Regions from separate parts of the Micromonospora sp. CPCC 205539 genome, predicted to be linked through region 2. Evidence: riboswitches for the same ligand, from Rfam matches in the RefSeq annotation. Region 2 holds a riboswitch; the other holds the start of a gene.
The links. A riboswitch is a leader RNA that binds a small molecule or an ion and turns the genes downstream of it on or off. The one in region 2 is predicted to bind cobalamin.
Positions count from the first base shown of each region.

Region 1 (5,717 bases), on a different contig from region 2:
GTTCCTGGCCGCGGTCGTAGAGCCGGAGGAACGTGTCTTTTCGCTCGTGTAGCCGTCTCGCGGCGGAGCACGCCCACGACGACCAGGGAACCGATTGACTTTCGATAGGTAACGAGCGAAACTCGATGCATGGTTGTCAAGCATCGGGCCGTAGCCCTGCTCCGAGTCTTCCTCGTGCTCCTGTTCGGGATCCTGGTCGTGTTCCAGACCCTCTCGCTGCCCGGGCAGTTCGCCTACATGGCGAAGGAGTCGCCGAACGACGCCCACCTCCGGTGGCCGCTGACCGCCGTGACCGTGTTCTGGGTGCTGTGCGTGCAGGTGGTGATCGTGGCCACCTGGAAACTGCTCACCCTGGTCAAGAACGACCGCATCTTCACCGAGGCGTCCCTGAAGTGGGTGGATGCGATCGTATGGGCCATCGCGGCCGCCTGGCTGGTGCTCGTGACCGTCTTCCTGCTGGTCGGGTTCAACGCCGATGATCCAGGGCTGCCGATGGTGCTGTTCCTGCTGACGGTCGGTGTCACCGTGTTCGGGCTCCTGATGGTGGTGCTGCGCGAGCTGCTGCGGCAGGCCACCACGCTGCGTACCGACATGGAAGCGGTGATCTGATGCCCATCGTCGTGCGCATCGACGTCGAGTTGGCCAAGCGCAAGATGAGCGTGGGGGAGTTCGCCGAGCGCGTCGGGCTCACACCGGCGAACGTGGCCGTGCTGAAGAACGGTCGGGCCAAAGCTGTCCGGTTCAGCACCCTGGAGGCCATGTGTCGGGTGCTCGAGTGCCAGCCGGGTGACCTGCTCGAGTGGGTCGACGAATAGGTCGGGCGGCAGACCCGACGCAGGTGTGGCCAGCGGCGCTGCGCCGCTGGCCACACCTCGGTACAGCGCGTCGGTCAGGCGCCGTAGCGCAGGTAGATGGTGTCCCCCACGGCGACGGTCGTGCCGCGGGTCGCGGTGGCGAGCGCGCCGCCGTCCTTGGCGACCTTCCAGGTGGAGGTGCCGCTGTTGGCGAGGCCGTTGATCGAGGTGATGGTGCCGGTGCCGCTGGTGGGGTCGACCGCGGTGACGCAGCCGCTGGGTGCGGCGGTGCCGATGGCGGCGTCCAGGACGGTGCCGAGCGTGGTGGTGGCGGCCGTCGGGGTCAGGGTGACCGCGCAGGGCTTGATGGTGCCGCTGCCGTTGTCGATGATCACGGCGAGCCGGGTGGCGGTGCCTGCGGTGAATCCGCTGGCGGCGACCCAGGTGGGGGCTCCGGCGGTGACCGGCGTCGGCGGTGCGGCCGTGTAGCCGCCGCCGGCCAGGGCGCGGACCGCGTCGATCGAGGCGTACGCCGATGGGGTGGTGTTGGTGGTCAGGTACTTGAACCCGCCGCCGGCGAGCTGCTGCGCGCGCAGGAAGTCGATCGGGGTCTTGCCCGCGACGGTGGTGAAGTCGCTGCCCTGGCTGGGGATGCCGCAGGCGTTGAGCCCGGAGAGGGCCCACGCGTTGGAGTCGGTGTTGCCGCCGAACGACGAGCTGAACGCGCCGGAAGCGTTGACGAGCTTGCCCTTGAGGAAGTTCTTCGCCTGGACGACGTCGGTGTCGGTGTTGGGTACGCCGGCGACGCAGAGGGCGGCCAGAGCCGCGCCGGTCATGTCGATGTCGCTGGCCGCGGCGAGCTTGGTGGGGTTGCCCTCAGCCTGGCTGAAGGTCCAGCCACCGTCGTCGTGCTGGTTGTTGCGGATCCGGGTGACCGACAGGTCGAGCAGCGCCTGCGGTACGCGGGCGGCGCCGGTCTGGGTCTTCGCACCGGCCAGGGCGAGGGTGGCGAAGATGGTGCCGTTGAAGTTGGCCGGCGGCCCGTAGTAGCCGGCCGAGCCGCTCTGCCAGTAGGCGATGGTGTCGGCGACCAGGTTGCGGGCGGGGGAGACCCGGGCGGGGTCGATGCCGGCGGCGTACGCGTTCAGGAGGCCGCGCTCGTAGTCGGTGACCACGGGGGAGGCGCTGGGCCAGGACGCGGCGGAGAGCTGGTTGCGGTAGACGGTCCGGGCGTTCTTCGTCGTGTCGCCCGCGGGGTAGACGTCCACGGCGGCGACGCCGGCCGGGGCGAACGCGCTGAACGCCCACTCGTTGGACAGCCCGCCGGTGGCGTAGCCGCCGTCAGCGGCCTGCAGCGTCCGGAGGTAGGCGACGCCGTTGGTCTTGGCGGTGGTGATCTGCGCCGGGGTCGAGGTCGCGGCGGCCGGAGTGGCACCGGTCGCGACCGCGAGCAGCGTGGCGAGAAGTGCGGCCGGGGGAGTGGCCGCGAGGAGCTTCCGGCGGTTGCCGGAGCGAGGGCGGGAGGACATGGGTCTCCTTGGGGTGCGGGGCACGACTGCCTCGACCCGGAGCCCGGCAGCGACGCCGGCGGAGCGGGGCGGGCCGGCCGCAGGACGCGTGGGACGGATACCGCAGGTGCTGCGTCACCACGTGGGTAGTCGGGCTTGTGGACGGACGGGCCGTCCTCACCGTTGCGCGTCAGCCCCGGAATTCCACCGGGTTCCCCCACGCGATGACGCCGTCACGGTAAGGGACGAAGACCCCACCGCGCGCTGTTAGGTACGTGACACGGCCTCACGTTGACGGCGGTGTCGCCGCTGTGGTCCGATGGCGCCGATCCAGCAGTCAGGGGAAGCCGGTCAAAGTCCGGCACTGGCCCGCAGCCGTAGGTCCCGTACCGGGACGAGTCGGATTACCTGGCTGGATAGTGCACCGCAGCGTCGTCGAGGTACACGGCGCGGAGCCAGGTTTCCGGGACTCGTCCCCGGGGTCCGCGTCCGCGCCTGCGCCGCTACCCCCGAGAGAGTCACCATGTCCCCACTGGTCAGTCGCACAACGCGTGCTCACGTGCTGTGGTCGGCGATCGCCGCCGCCGTGATCATCGGCGCGTTGGCGCTCGTGGCGCCGAGCCGTCCGGCGAACGCCGATCCGCTGGACGCCTGCACCAACACCCAGGGCGCGATCGTCGCGGTCGACTTCCGAGCGTGGGGCGGGTCCGTGCTGCGGGGCTGCGACGCCACCCCGACCACCGGTCTGGACCTGCTGCACGAAGCGGGATTCACCACGACCGGCACGATGCACGACGGCCCCGGGTTCATCTGCCGGATCGGCTCACCCGACTTCGACGCCGGCGCGGAACACCCCACCCCCGCCGACGAGGCGTGCGAGCTGACGCCACCGGCATCGGCCTACTGGTCGTACTGGATCGCGCCGGCCGGGCAGGACCACTGGACGTACAGCGCGTTCGGCGCGATGACGCAGCGGCCGGCTCCGGGTGAGGTCGAGGCGTGGGTGTTCGGCGGCACCGACATCGGTGGCACGACGGGGGCGCCGAGCTTCACGCCCGCCTCGGTCCGCGCGAACGGCTCGACGCCGACTCCGACGCCGACCGCGACGGGTGGGCCCACCGACCCTCCGGCGGCGCCGACCGAGGCTCAGGTCAAGGCCGTCGCGAGTTATCTGGTGGGGCAGCTCACCGACGGCGACCACGTCTACAACGAGGCGTTCGAGGCGGTCGACTATCAGCGGACCATCGCCGTCGCCACCGCCCTGGCCGCGACGGGCGGGCAGGACCCGACCCTCACGAAGATCGTCGACTACCTGCGGGGACACGTCGACGCCACGATCTTCCCGAACGGCGTCTCCGCCGTGCCCCACACGGCCAACGCCGCCAATCTCGCGCTGCTGGTCACGATCACCGCCAGCGACCCGCGCGCGTTCGGCGGCCGGGACCTGATCGCCACGCTCACCGACCGGGTGTGCACCGAGACCGACTTCGACGCCGGCTGCGCTGCCGCCGGGGACTTCGCCGGCTCGTACGGACCGCAGACCCACGCGAGCGCGCTGCTCGCCCTCAAGCGGGCCGGCGTGACGCCGCCGACCGCGACCGTCACCCGCCTGAGCGGGCAGCAGTGTGCCGACGGGTCCTTCGCCGGGGTGTGGCTCGCCCCGAACGAACTCTGTGACCCGGACCTCGCCGCCACCGGCCTCACCGTCCTGGCGCTGCACGCGCTCGGCGGTCAGGACAAGCCGCTGGGCTCGGCGAGGACGTTCCTGACCAGCGCGCAGCAGACCGACGGCGGGTACCAGCCGTACACCGGGGCCGGGTTCACCGACACCTACGCCACCGGCCACGCCGCGCAGGCCCTGGCCGTGCTGGGCACCGCCGACCGGGCAGCCACGGCCGTCGGCTTCCTGGTCGGCCGGATCGTCAGCGGCGGCGGCCTGAACCCCGACCCGACCAACCCGGACGCGGACCTTGCCGCCACCGGCGCGGCCGCACTCGCGCTGGCCGGCACGAACCTCGCCGCCCTCACCCACCCGCTGGGCGGCCCCCCGCAGGCCGGGCCGAAACCCGACCTGGTCAAGGGGGTGACCTACCTCGTCGCGCCGAGCAACCTGATCGACGGCAAATACTACGAGTCGTTCCCCGGCTACCCCGACTTCGGGATGAGCATCGACGGGGCGTACGCCCTCGCCGCCACCGGTGGCGACGACACCCGGCTGCGGGCGATCGTCGAGTTCATCCGCGGCGGCGGTGCGGTCGGCGACAGCGGGTTCACCGTGGACACGTGGCTCGGCATCGGCACCGACTACGCCGCCGGCGGCGCGATCGGCAAGGTCGCGCTGCTCGCGCAGGTCGCCGGGTACGACCCCCGAGCCTTCGGCGGACACGACCTGATCGCCGCGCTGCACGAGGTGACGTGCGCCAAGCTCGACGCACAGGCCGGCTGCGCCGGCGCCGGCAACTACCGGTACGCCACCTCGGTGTTCGGGCAGTCGTTGGGCGTCATCGCGCAGCTTCGGGCCGGTCAGGGCGAGGCAGCGGCCGCGCCGGTGGCGTTCCTCAAGGGACTGCAGCGCGCCGACGGGTCGTTCCCCAGCCTCATCCCGGCCGCGGATGCCGACAAGGACGTCGACAGCACCGCGATGGCCGCGATGGCCCTGGCGATGCTCACCGACGACCAGGCGGCGACCACCGCCGTGGACAAGGCGCTGGCCTGGATCGCCGCGGCGCAAAAGGGGCACGGCGGTTTCCCGGGCGCGGCCGGTGACTCCACCAACTCCACCGCGCTGGCCATCCAGGGCCTCACGCTGCGCGGCAGCAGCTACCCCACCCAGATCGGCAAGGCTCTGGCGTTCCTGGCTGGCCAGCAGAACGACGACGGCGGCTTCACCGTCGCCGCCGGTGGTCAGGCTGGCTCGGACGTCCGCGCGTCCACCCAGGTCGTCGGCGGCGCCACCGGCGTCTCCTTCGCCGCCCTGACCCGCGACGTGCACGAGCTGCCCGGCACGGACCCATCGGGTACGCCGACGCCGACCGCGACGCCAACGCCGACGACGTCCTCGTCCGCGTCGCCCGGGGTGACCCCATCGCCGACCGGCACCCGCAACACCTCGTCGGGCCACCTGCCGCGCACCGGCGCGTCGATCGCGTCGATCGCCCTGCTGGCACTGGCGATCGTCGTCGCGGGCGTGCTGCTGCGGATCGCCGCCCGTCGTCGAGCGGTGGCCGACCAGTGACGGCGCACCGCTGGCTCCGGTCGGTCGCGGCCCTGGCGGTCGTCGCGGCGGTGGTCGCGCCCGCCGCGCCGGCGCTGGCCGACGCGCAGCCGATCGGGCAGTGCACGACATCGTCCGGGGTGATCCTCGCGGTGGACTTCAGCAAGTGGGGTGGGCCGCTGCTGCGGTCCTGCGGCACCA
Region 1 is NZ_JBAKHW010000001.1:86,802-92,518, reverse strand. It holds gene V6V47_RS00440 (hypothetical protein) at 1-52, shown strand, start outside; gene V6V47_RS00435 (DUF2975 domain-containing protein) at 130-609, shown strand; gene V6V47_RS00430 (helix-turn-helix domain-containing protein) at 609-815, shown strand; gene V6V47_RS00425 (prenyltransferase/squalene oxidase repeat-containing protein) at 890-2,323, opposite strand; cobalamin riboswitch at 2,427-2,556, opposite strand; cobalamin riboswitch at 2,618-2,732, shown strand; gene V6V47_RS00420 (prenyltransferase/squalene oxidase repeat-containing protein) at 2,826-5,537, shown strand; gene V6V47_RS00415 (hypothetical protein) at 5,534-5,717, shown strand, end outside.
Region 1: another riboswitch for cobalamin. It lies ahead of V6V47_RS00425 (prenyltransferase/squalene oxidase repeat-containing protein); the one in region 2 lies ahead of cobN (cobaltochelatase subunit CobN).

Region 2 (5,717 bases):
ACGGGTAGGTCACGGTCACTGGGCCTTCTTTCGATCGCGACTGCGGGGCTCGCAGAACCGGCTCACTCCTCGCGCTCACACCCGGTCCTCCAGGTCACCCTCGCTGGCCAGGTACGTGTCGCGCAGCCGGTCGAGGGTGGTCTGCTCGGGTTTGGCCCACAGCCCCCGGTCGGCGGCCTCCAGCAGCCGCTCGGTGATGCCCCGTAGCGCCCACGGGTTGGACCGCTCCAGGAACTCGCGGGTGGTTTCGTCGAAGAGGTACGCGGCGGCCAGGTGCTCGTACATCCAGTCGTCGACCACGCCGGCTGTGGCGTCGTAGCCGAACAGGTAGTCCACGGTGGCGGCCAGCTCGAACGCGCCCTTGTAGCCGTGCCGGCGCATCGCGGCGATCCACTTCGGGTTGACCACCCGGGCCCGGAACACCCGTCGGGTCTCCTCGCCCAGCGTGCGGGTGCGCACGTCGTGGGGCATCGCCGAGTCACCCACGTACGCCTCCGGCGAGGCGCCCGTGAGGTGCCGGACCATCGCCACCATCCCGCCGTGGTACTGGAAGTAGTCGTCGGAGTCGACGATGTCGTGCTCGCGGGTGTCCTGGTTTTTCACGGCCACCGCGATCCGGGCGAAGGAGCGTTCCATGTCGGCCCGCGCCTCCCGCCCGTCCAGCCCTCGGCCGTAGGCGTAGCCGCCCCAGACCGCGTACACCTCGGCCAGGTCGGCGTCGCTGCGCCACGTCCGGGCGTCGATCAGCGGCAGCAGCCCGGCCCCGTACGCCCCGGGTTTGGAGCCGAAGATCCGGGCGGTGGCCCTTCGCTCGTCGCCGTGCTCGGCGAGGTCGGCGCCGACGTGTGCCCGGACGTAGTTCTCCGCGTCCGGCTCGTCGAGGGCGGCGACCCGGCGTACGGCGTCGTCGAGCAGCGCCACCACGTGCGGGAACGCGTCCCGGAAGAAACCCGAGATGCGGACGGTGACGTCGACGCGGGGCCGGCCCAGCTCGGCCGTCGACACCACCTCGACCCCGGTCACCCGCCGGGACCGGTCGTCCCAGACCGGCCGGCAGCCCAGCAGCGCGAGCACCTCGGCGATGTCGTCGCCCTGGGTTCGCATGGCGCTGGTGCCCCACACGGTCAGACCGACCGAGCGGGGGTACGCGCCGGTGTCCGCGAGGTGCCGGGCCAGCAGCGAGTCGGCGAGGGCCACCCCCACGTCCCAGGCGTTGCGGCTGGGGATGGCCTTGGGGTCGACGGAGTAGAAGTTGCGGCCGGTGGGCAGCACGTTGACCAGGCCCCGGGTGGGTGACCCGGACGGCCCGGGCGGCACGAACCGGCCGTCGAGCGCGCCGAGCGTGTGGGTCAGCTCGTCGGTGGTCCGGTCGAGTCGGGGCACCAGCTCGGTGGCGGCGAAGTGCAGCACCGCGGCGACGTCCGGGATCGACCGGCCGGTGACCTCCTCGACGACCGCGTCGACGGAGTCGGACGCCCAGCCGAGGGTCTCCATCGCGAGGACCAGCCGACGCGCGACCGCCTCGATGAGGTCGACGGCGTCGGCGGCGGTGCCGGCCGGTCCGTCCACGACGTCGGTCAGCCCGGCTGGCGCGCTGATCCGGGCGCCCGGTTCCGCGAGCAGCTCCTGCTCGTTCAGCCCGTACGCGGCCGCGATCGCCTGCCGTAGGCCGGGCAGGGCGCGGGTGCCGCCCCAGATCTGCGGGGCGCGCAGCACCGCGAGGACCAGGTTGACCCGCGGTTCGCCGGTCGGTACGGCGGCGAGGATGTGCAGTCCGTCGCGGATCTGCACATCCTTGACCTCGCAGAGGTAGCCGTCGAGGTGCAGCACGAACTCGTCGAAGTCGTCGGCGGCCGGCATGGCGTTGGCGTGCAGGTCGTGGTGCAGCTCGGCGGCGCGGACGAGGTCCCAGATCTGCGCCCGTACGGTGGGGACCTTGGCCGGGTCGAGCGCCTGCACGGTCGCGTACTCGTCGAGCAGTTGCTCCAGCTTGGCCAGGTCGCCGTACGTCTCGGCGCGGGCCATCGGCGGCACCAGGTGGTCGATCACGACGGCGTGGGCGCGCCGCTTGGCCTGGGTGCCCTCGCCGGGGTCGTTGACGATGAACGGGTAGACCAGCGGCAGGTCGCCGAGGACGGCGTCCGGTGCGGAGTCGGCGGCCAGCCCGAGGCCCTTGCCGGGCAGCCACTCCAGGGTGCCGTGTTTGCCGAGGTGCACCACCGCGTCGGCGCCGAAGCCCCCGTCGGTGACCGGTGCGGCCAGCCAGCGGTACGCGGCCAGGTAGTGGTGGCTGGGCGGCAGATCCGGGTCGTGGTAGATGGCGATCGGGTTCTCGCCGAAGCCGCGCGGCGGCTGGATCAGTAGCACCACGTTGCCGAACCGCAGCCCGGCCAGCACGATGTCCCCGCCGTCGGTGTAGAGCTCGCCCGGGGGCTCACCCCAGTGCTCGCGCATCCGCTCGCGCAGCGCGGTCGGGACGTCCGCGAACCAGCGCCGGTACGTCTCCCCGGGCACCCGGGCCTCGGCCGCGGCCAACTGCTCCGGGGTGAGCCATTCCACGTCGTGACCACCTGCGGCGATCAGCGCGTGGATCAGCGCGTCGCCGTCGTCGGGCACCGGTGCGTCGCCGAGGTGGTAGCCGGCGTCGGCGAACGCGGCGAGCAGCCGGACCGCCGAGACCGGGGTGTCCAGCCCGACGGCGTTGCCGACCCGCGAGTGCTTGGTGGGGTACGAGCTGAGGACCACGGCGACCCGCTTGTCGGCGTTGGGCACGTACCGCAGGCGGGCGTGGCGCACCGCGATGCCGGCGACCCGGGCGGCCCGCTCCTCGTCGGCGGCGTAGACCGAGAGCCCGTCGGCGTCGATCCGCTTGAACGAGAACGGCACCGTGACGATCCGGCCGTCGAACTCGGGGATCGCCACCTGCATCGCGGCGTCCAACGGGGACAGTCCAGCGTCGCTTTCGGCCCACTGCGCACGGGTGCTGGTCAGGCAGAGCGCCTGGATGACGGGCACGTCCAGGGCGGCGAGCGCGCCCACGTCCCAGGCGTCGGAGTCGCCGCCGCCGGAGGCGTCCGCGGCGACCGCGCCACCGGCGGCGAGCACGGTGACCAGCAGCGCGTCACAGCGACTGAACAGCCCGAGCAGGCCGTTGTCGGCGGCCTCGTGCGCGTCGGCGCCGGCAGTCTGGCCGTGCGGGTTGGTCGTCAGGCCGCGCAGCGAGCCGCAGAAGATCGGCAGCGGGTTGCCGCCGGCCGCCCGTACCGCGTCGGCCAGCACGTCGACGAAGGTGGTGTTGCCGGCGAGGGCGTGCGCCCGGTAGAAGACGATTCCCACGGTGGGCCGGTCCGGGTCGGCCGGGTTGTCGCCGTGCACGCCGTACTCCGGGGTGCGGGCGGGCGGGGCGAAGCCCTCACCGGTGAGCAGCACCGTGTCGGACAGGAACCGGGCCAGCTGCCCCAGGTTCTGCGGACCACCCTCGACCAGGTACGCCAGCGCCTGTGTGACCACCCCGGACGGCACGGTGGAGACGGCCATCAGCTCCGCGTCCGGCAGCGCCTCGCCGCCGAGCACGACCGCCGGCAGACCGGTGGCGAGCACCTGGGCGAGGCCGTCCGACCACGCCTGCCGACCTCCGAGCAGACGTACGACGGCGAGGTCGACCCCGGCGAGCAGGGCTGGCACCTCGTCGGCGGAGACCCGGGCGGGGTTGGCCAACCGGTAGTCGGCGCCGCTGGCACGGGCGGCGAGCAGGTCGGTGTCGGCGGTGGACAGCAGCAGGATGCGCACGGAAGGCTCCGGAGAGTGACGTCCCTGCCGCCACGCGGGCGACCTGGACGAGTGCGGGTGGGTGCGTGCGGCGTCAGCGCTGGCGTGCGCGGCTCAGCGGTGCCGGTGGCCGATGCGACCGACAGCCCGACCGAGGGCGGCGTGGTGTCCGCCATGCCAGCCGTAGCGATACTGATCGATGAATGAGACGCCGTGCGTCATCGGGTCCTCCTCGGGTGTCCACGCCCTGGGGTACGTCCCGACGGCCGAAGTATCCTGGCTTCCCGGATCGACGCTCTCCCCCGGCCTTCCAACCGCAGACACACGGCCGTGACTCGCGAGGGGGGATGACTCCCCGGTGACAGTGGCGGGACCGCGCCGGAATCACACCGGCTTCCTTCACTGCCGTCAGGTCGCGAATGCTGCCACACCCGTCCGAGGCCGGTCAACGGCATCCCGGTCGCAGCCATCGAGGAGTAGCGATTGCCGCGGCACTGCCTCGGGTTGCTGTCGCGCACCCTTTGCTCTGCTTCAACGGACGCAACAGCGCCGGAGCCAGATCGTTGCGCGGAACCGGTCTCAGCGTGCTCGGCGCTCCGGGTGCGCCCGGCTCCACACCCGCATCCGCTCGGGATAGCCGGTACGGCCCGCCTCGTAGAGCGGCACCGCGTGCTTGCGGGCGATGGCGCCCGCCGCGCGGGGCGTGCCGGTACGACGACGGATCCACTCGCCGTCGTGCGCGATCGCCACCACCGTGGTATCCGTCGCGGTGGTTTCCGGCTCGAGATAGAACTCCACCCCGTGCCGGCTGGCGATGAACGCCTCGAGTGCGGCGAGGTCGTCCCGGGTCGCCTCACGGTCCAGCTTCGTCGGGGTCGCCTCGCCACCCCGAGACCGCCGACTGAACCACCCCATGGCGCGTCCCCTCTCCCTCAAACCCCTACCAGTGCACCACCCCACCCTGAAACGACCCTGCACCCCACCTGTAAATCCCCTGACCCCCGCCGCTCGTGGCTGTGCCACTGCCGACTCCTCGATCACTGTGTCGTCAGCAGTTGTCCACGCCCGCCGGGGACCTGCTCACGACACAGTGATCGAGGGTGGCACGAGCGGCGGCCGGTTACGGGGTTGAATCTCATCGCCACCGGGCGGGCCGGACTGCTGTACATCATCCCGGGCCGCGGACCCACCGCCGCGCGCTGAGGCCGAGGTCGGCGCAGGGCGGCGGCTCCGTCGTCGTGTCCTATTCCTCCGGCTCCCAGGCGATCAGCTGGTCGAAGACGCGCCGGTCGCCGTCGACCCGCAGCGAGTCCATCGGAATGCGGCCGTAGCAGAACATGACCAGCTCATGGGCAGTGCCCCGGGCGGAGACATAGGCCGCATCCGAGTCCTCGCCAGCGACGGCCGCCTCGGGGCCTTCGCCGGCGACCGGCGTGGGGAGGCGGGCGGTCCGGGCGCCGTCGGCGGAGAACCAGAGCCGCCAGGAACGGCCCTCGGTGGCGTGGTAGTCGACGACCGCGGGCTTGTGCGGCCACGCGGCCGTCGTCGCGACGCAGGTGGTCACGAACTCGTCGACACCGTCGAGGGCCACCTCGTCCGGCAGCGGCTGCGGGGCGCCCACGGCGACCTGGGCGTCGTAGGTGTGCACGGCGACCTGCTGGAGCTGGTGCCGGGCGACGGCACCAGTCGTCTGCGGCGACTGCGACGGACCCCACCACGTCCAGCAACCACGATCCGGGCCGGCCTCCCGCAGCGCGTCCAGCAACTCCCGCGTCGACGCGGCGAACCAGGCCAGCAGTGCCTCGCGCTCCCGGGGCGCCACCGGGGCGGACATCGCCGGCGGAGCGTCAGCGGGCCCCGCGGCCACGATGGCGGCCCACTTGCGGCGCCCCTCGCCCAGGTGCTGCACCAGGTCGAACAACGTCCACTCGGGGCAGGTCGGCACCCGC
Region 2 is NZ_JBAKHW010000005.1:55,339-61,055, forward strand. It holds gene V6V47_RS06710 (VWA domain-containing protein) at 1-79, opposite strand, end outside; gene cobN (cobaltochelatase subunit CobN) at 76-3,789, opposite strand; cobalamin riboswitch at 4,016-4,193, opposite strand; gene V6V47_RS06720 (hypothetical protein) at 4,348-4,683, opposite strand; gene V6V47_RS06725 (maleylpyruvate isomerase family mycothiol-dependent enzyme) at 5,012-5,717, opposite strand, start outside.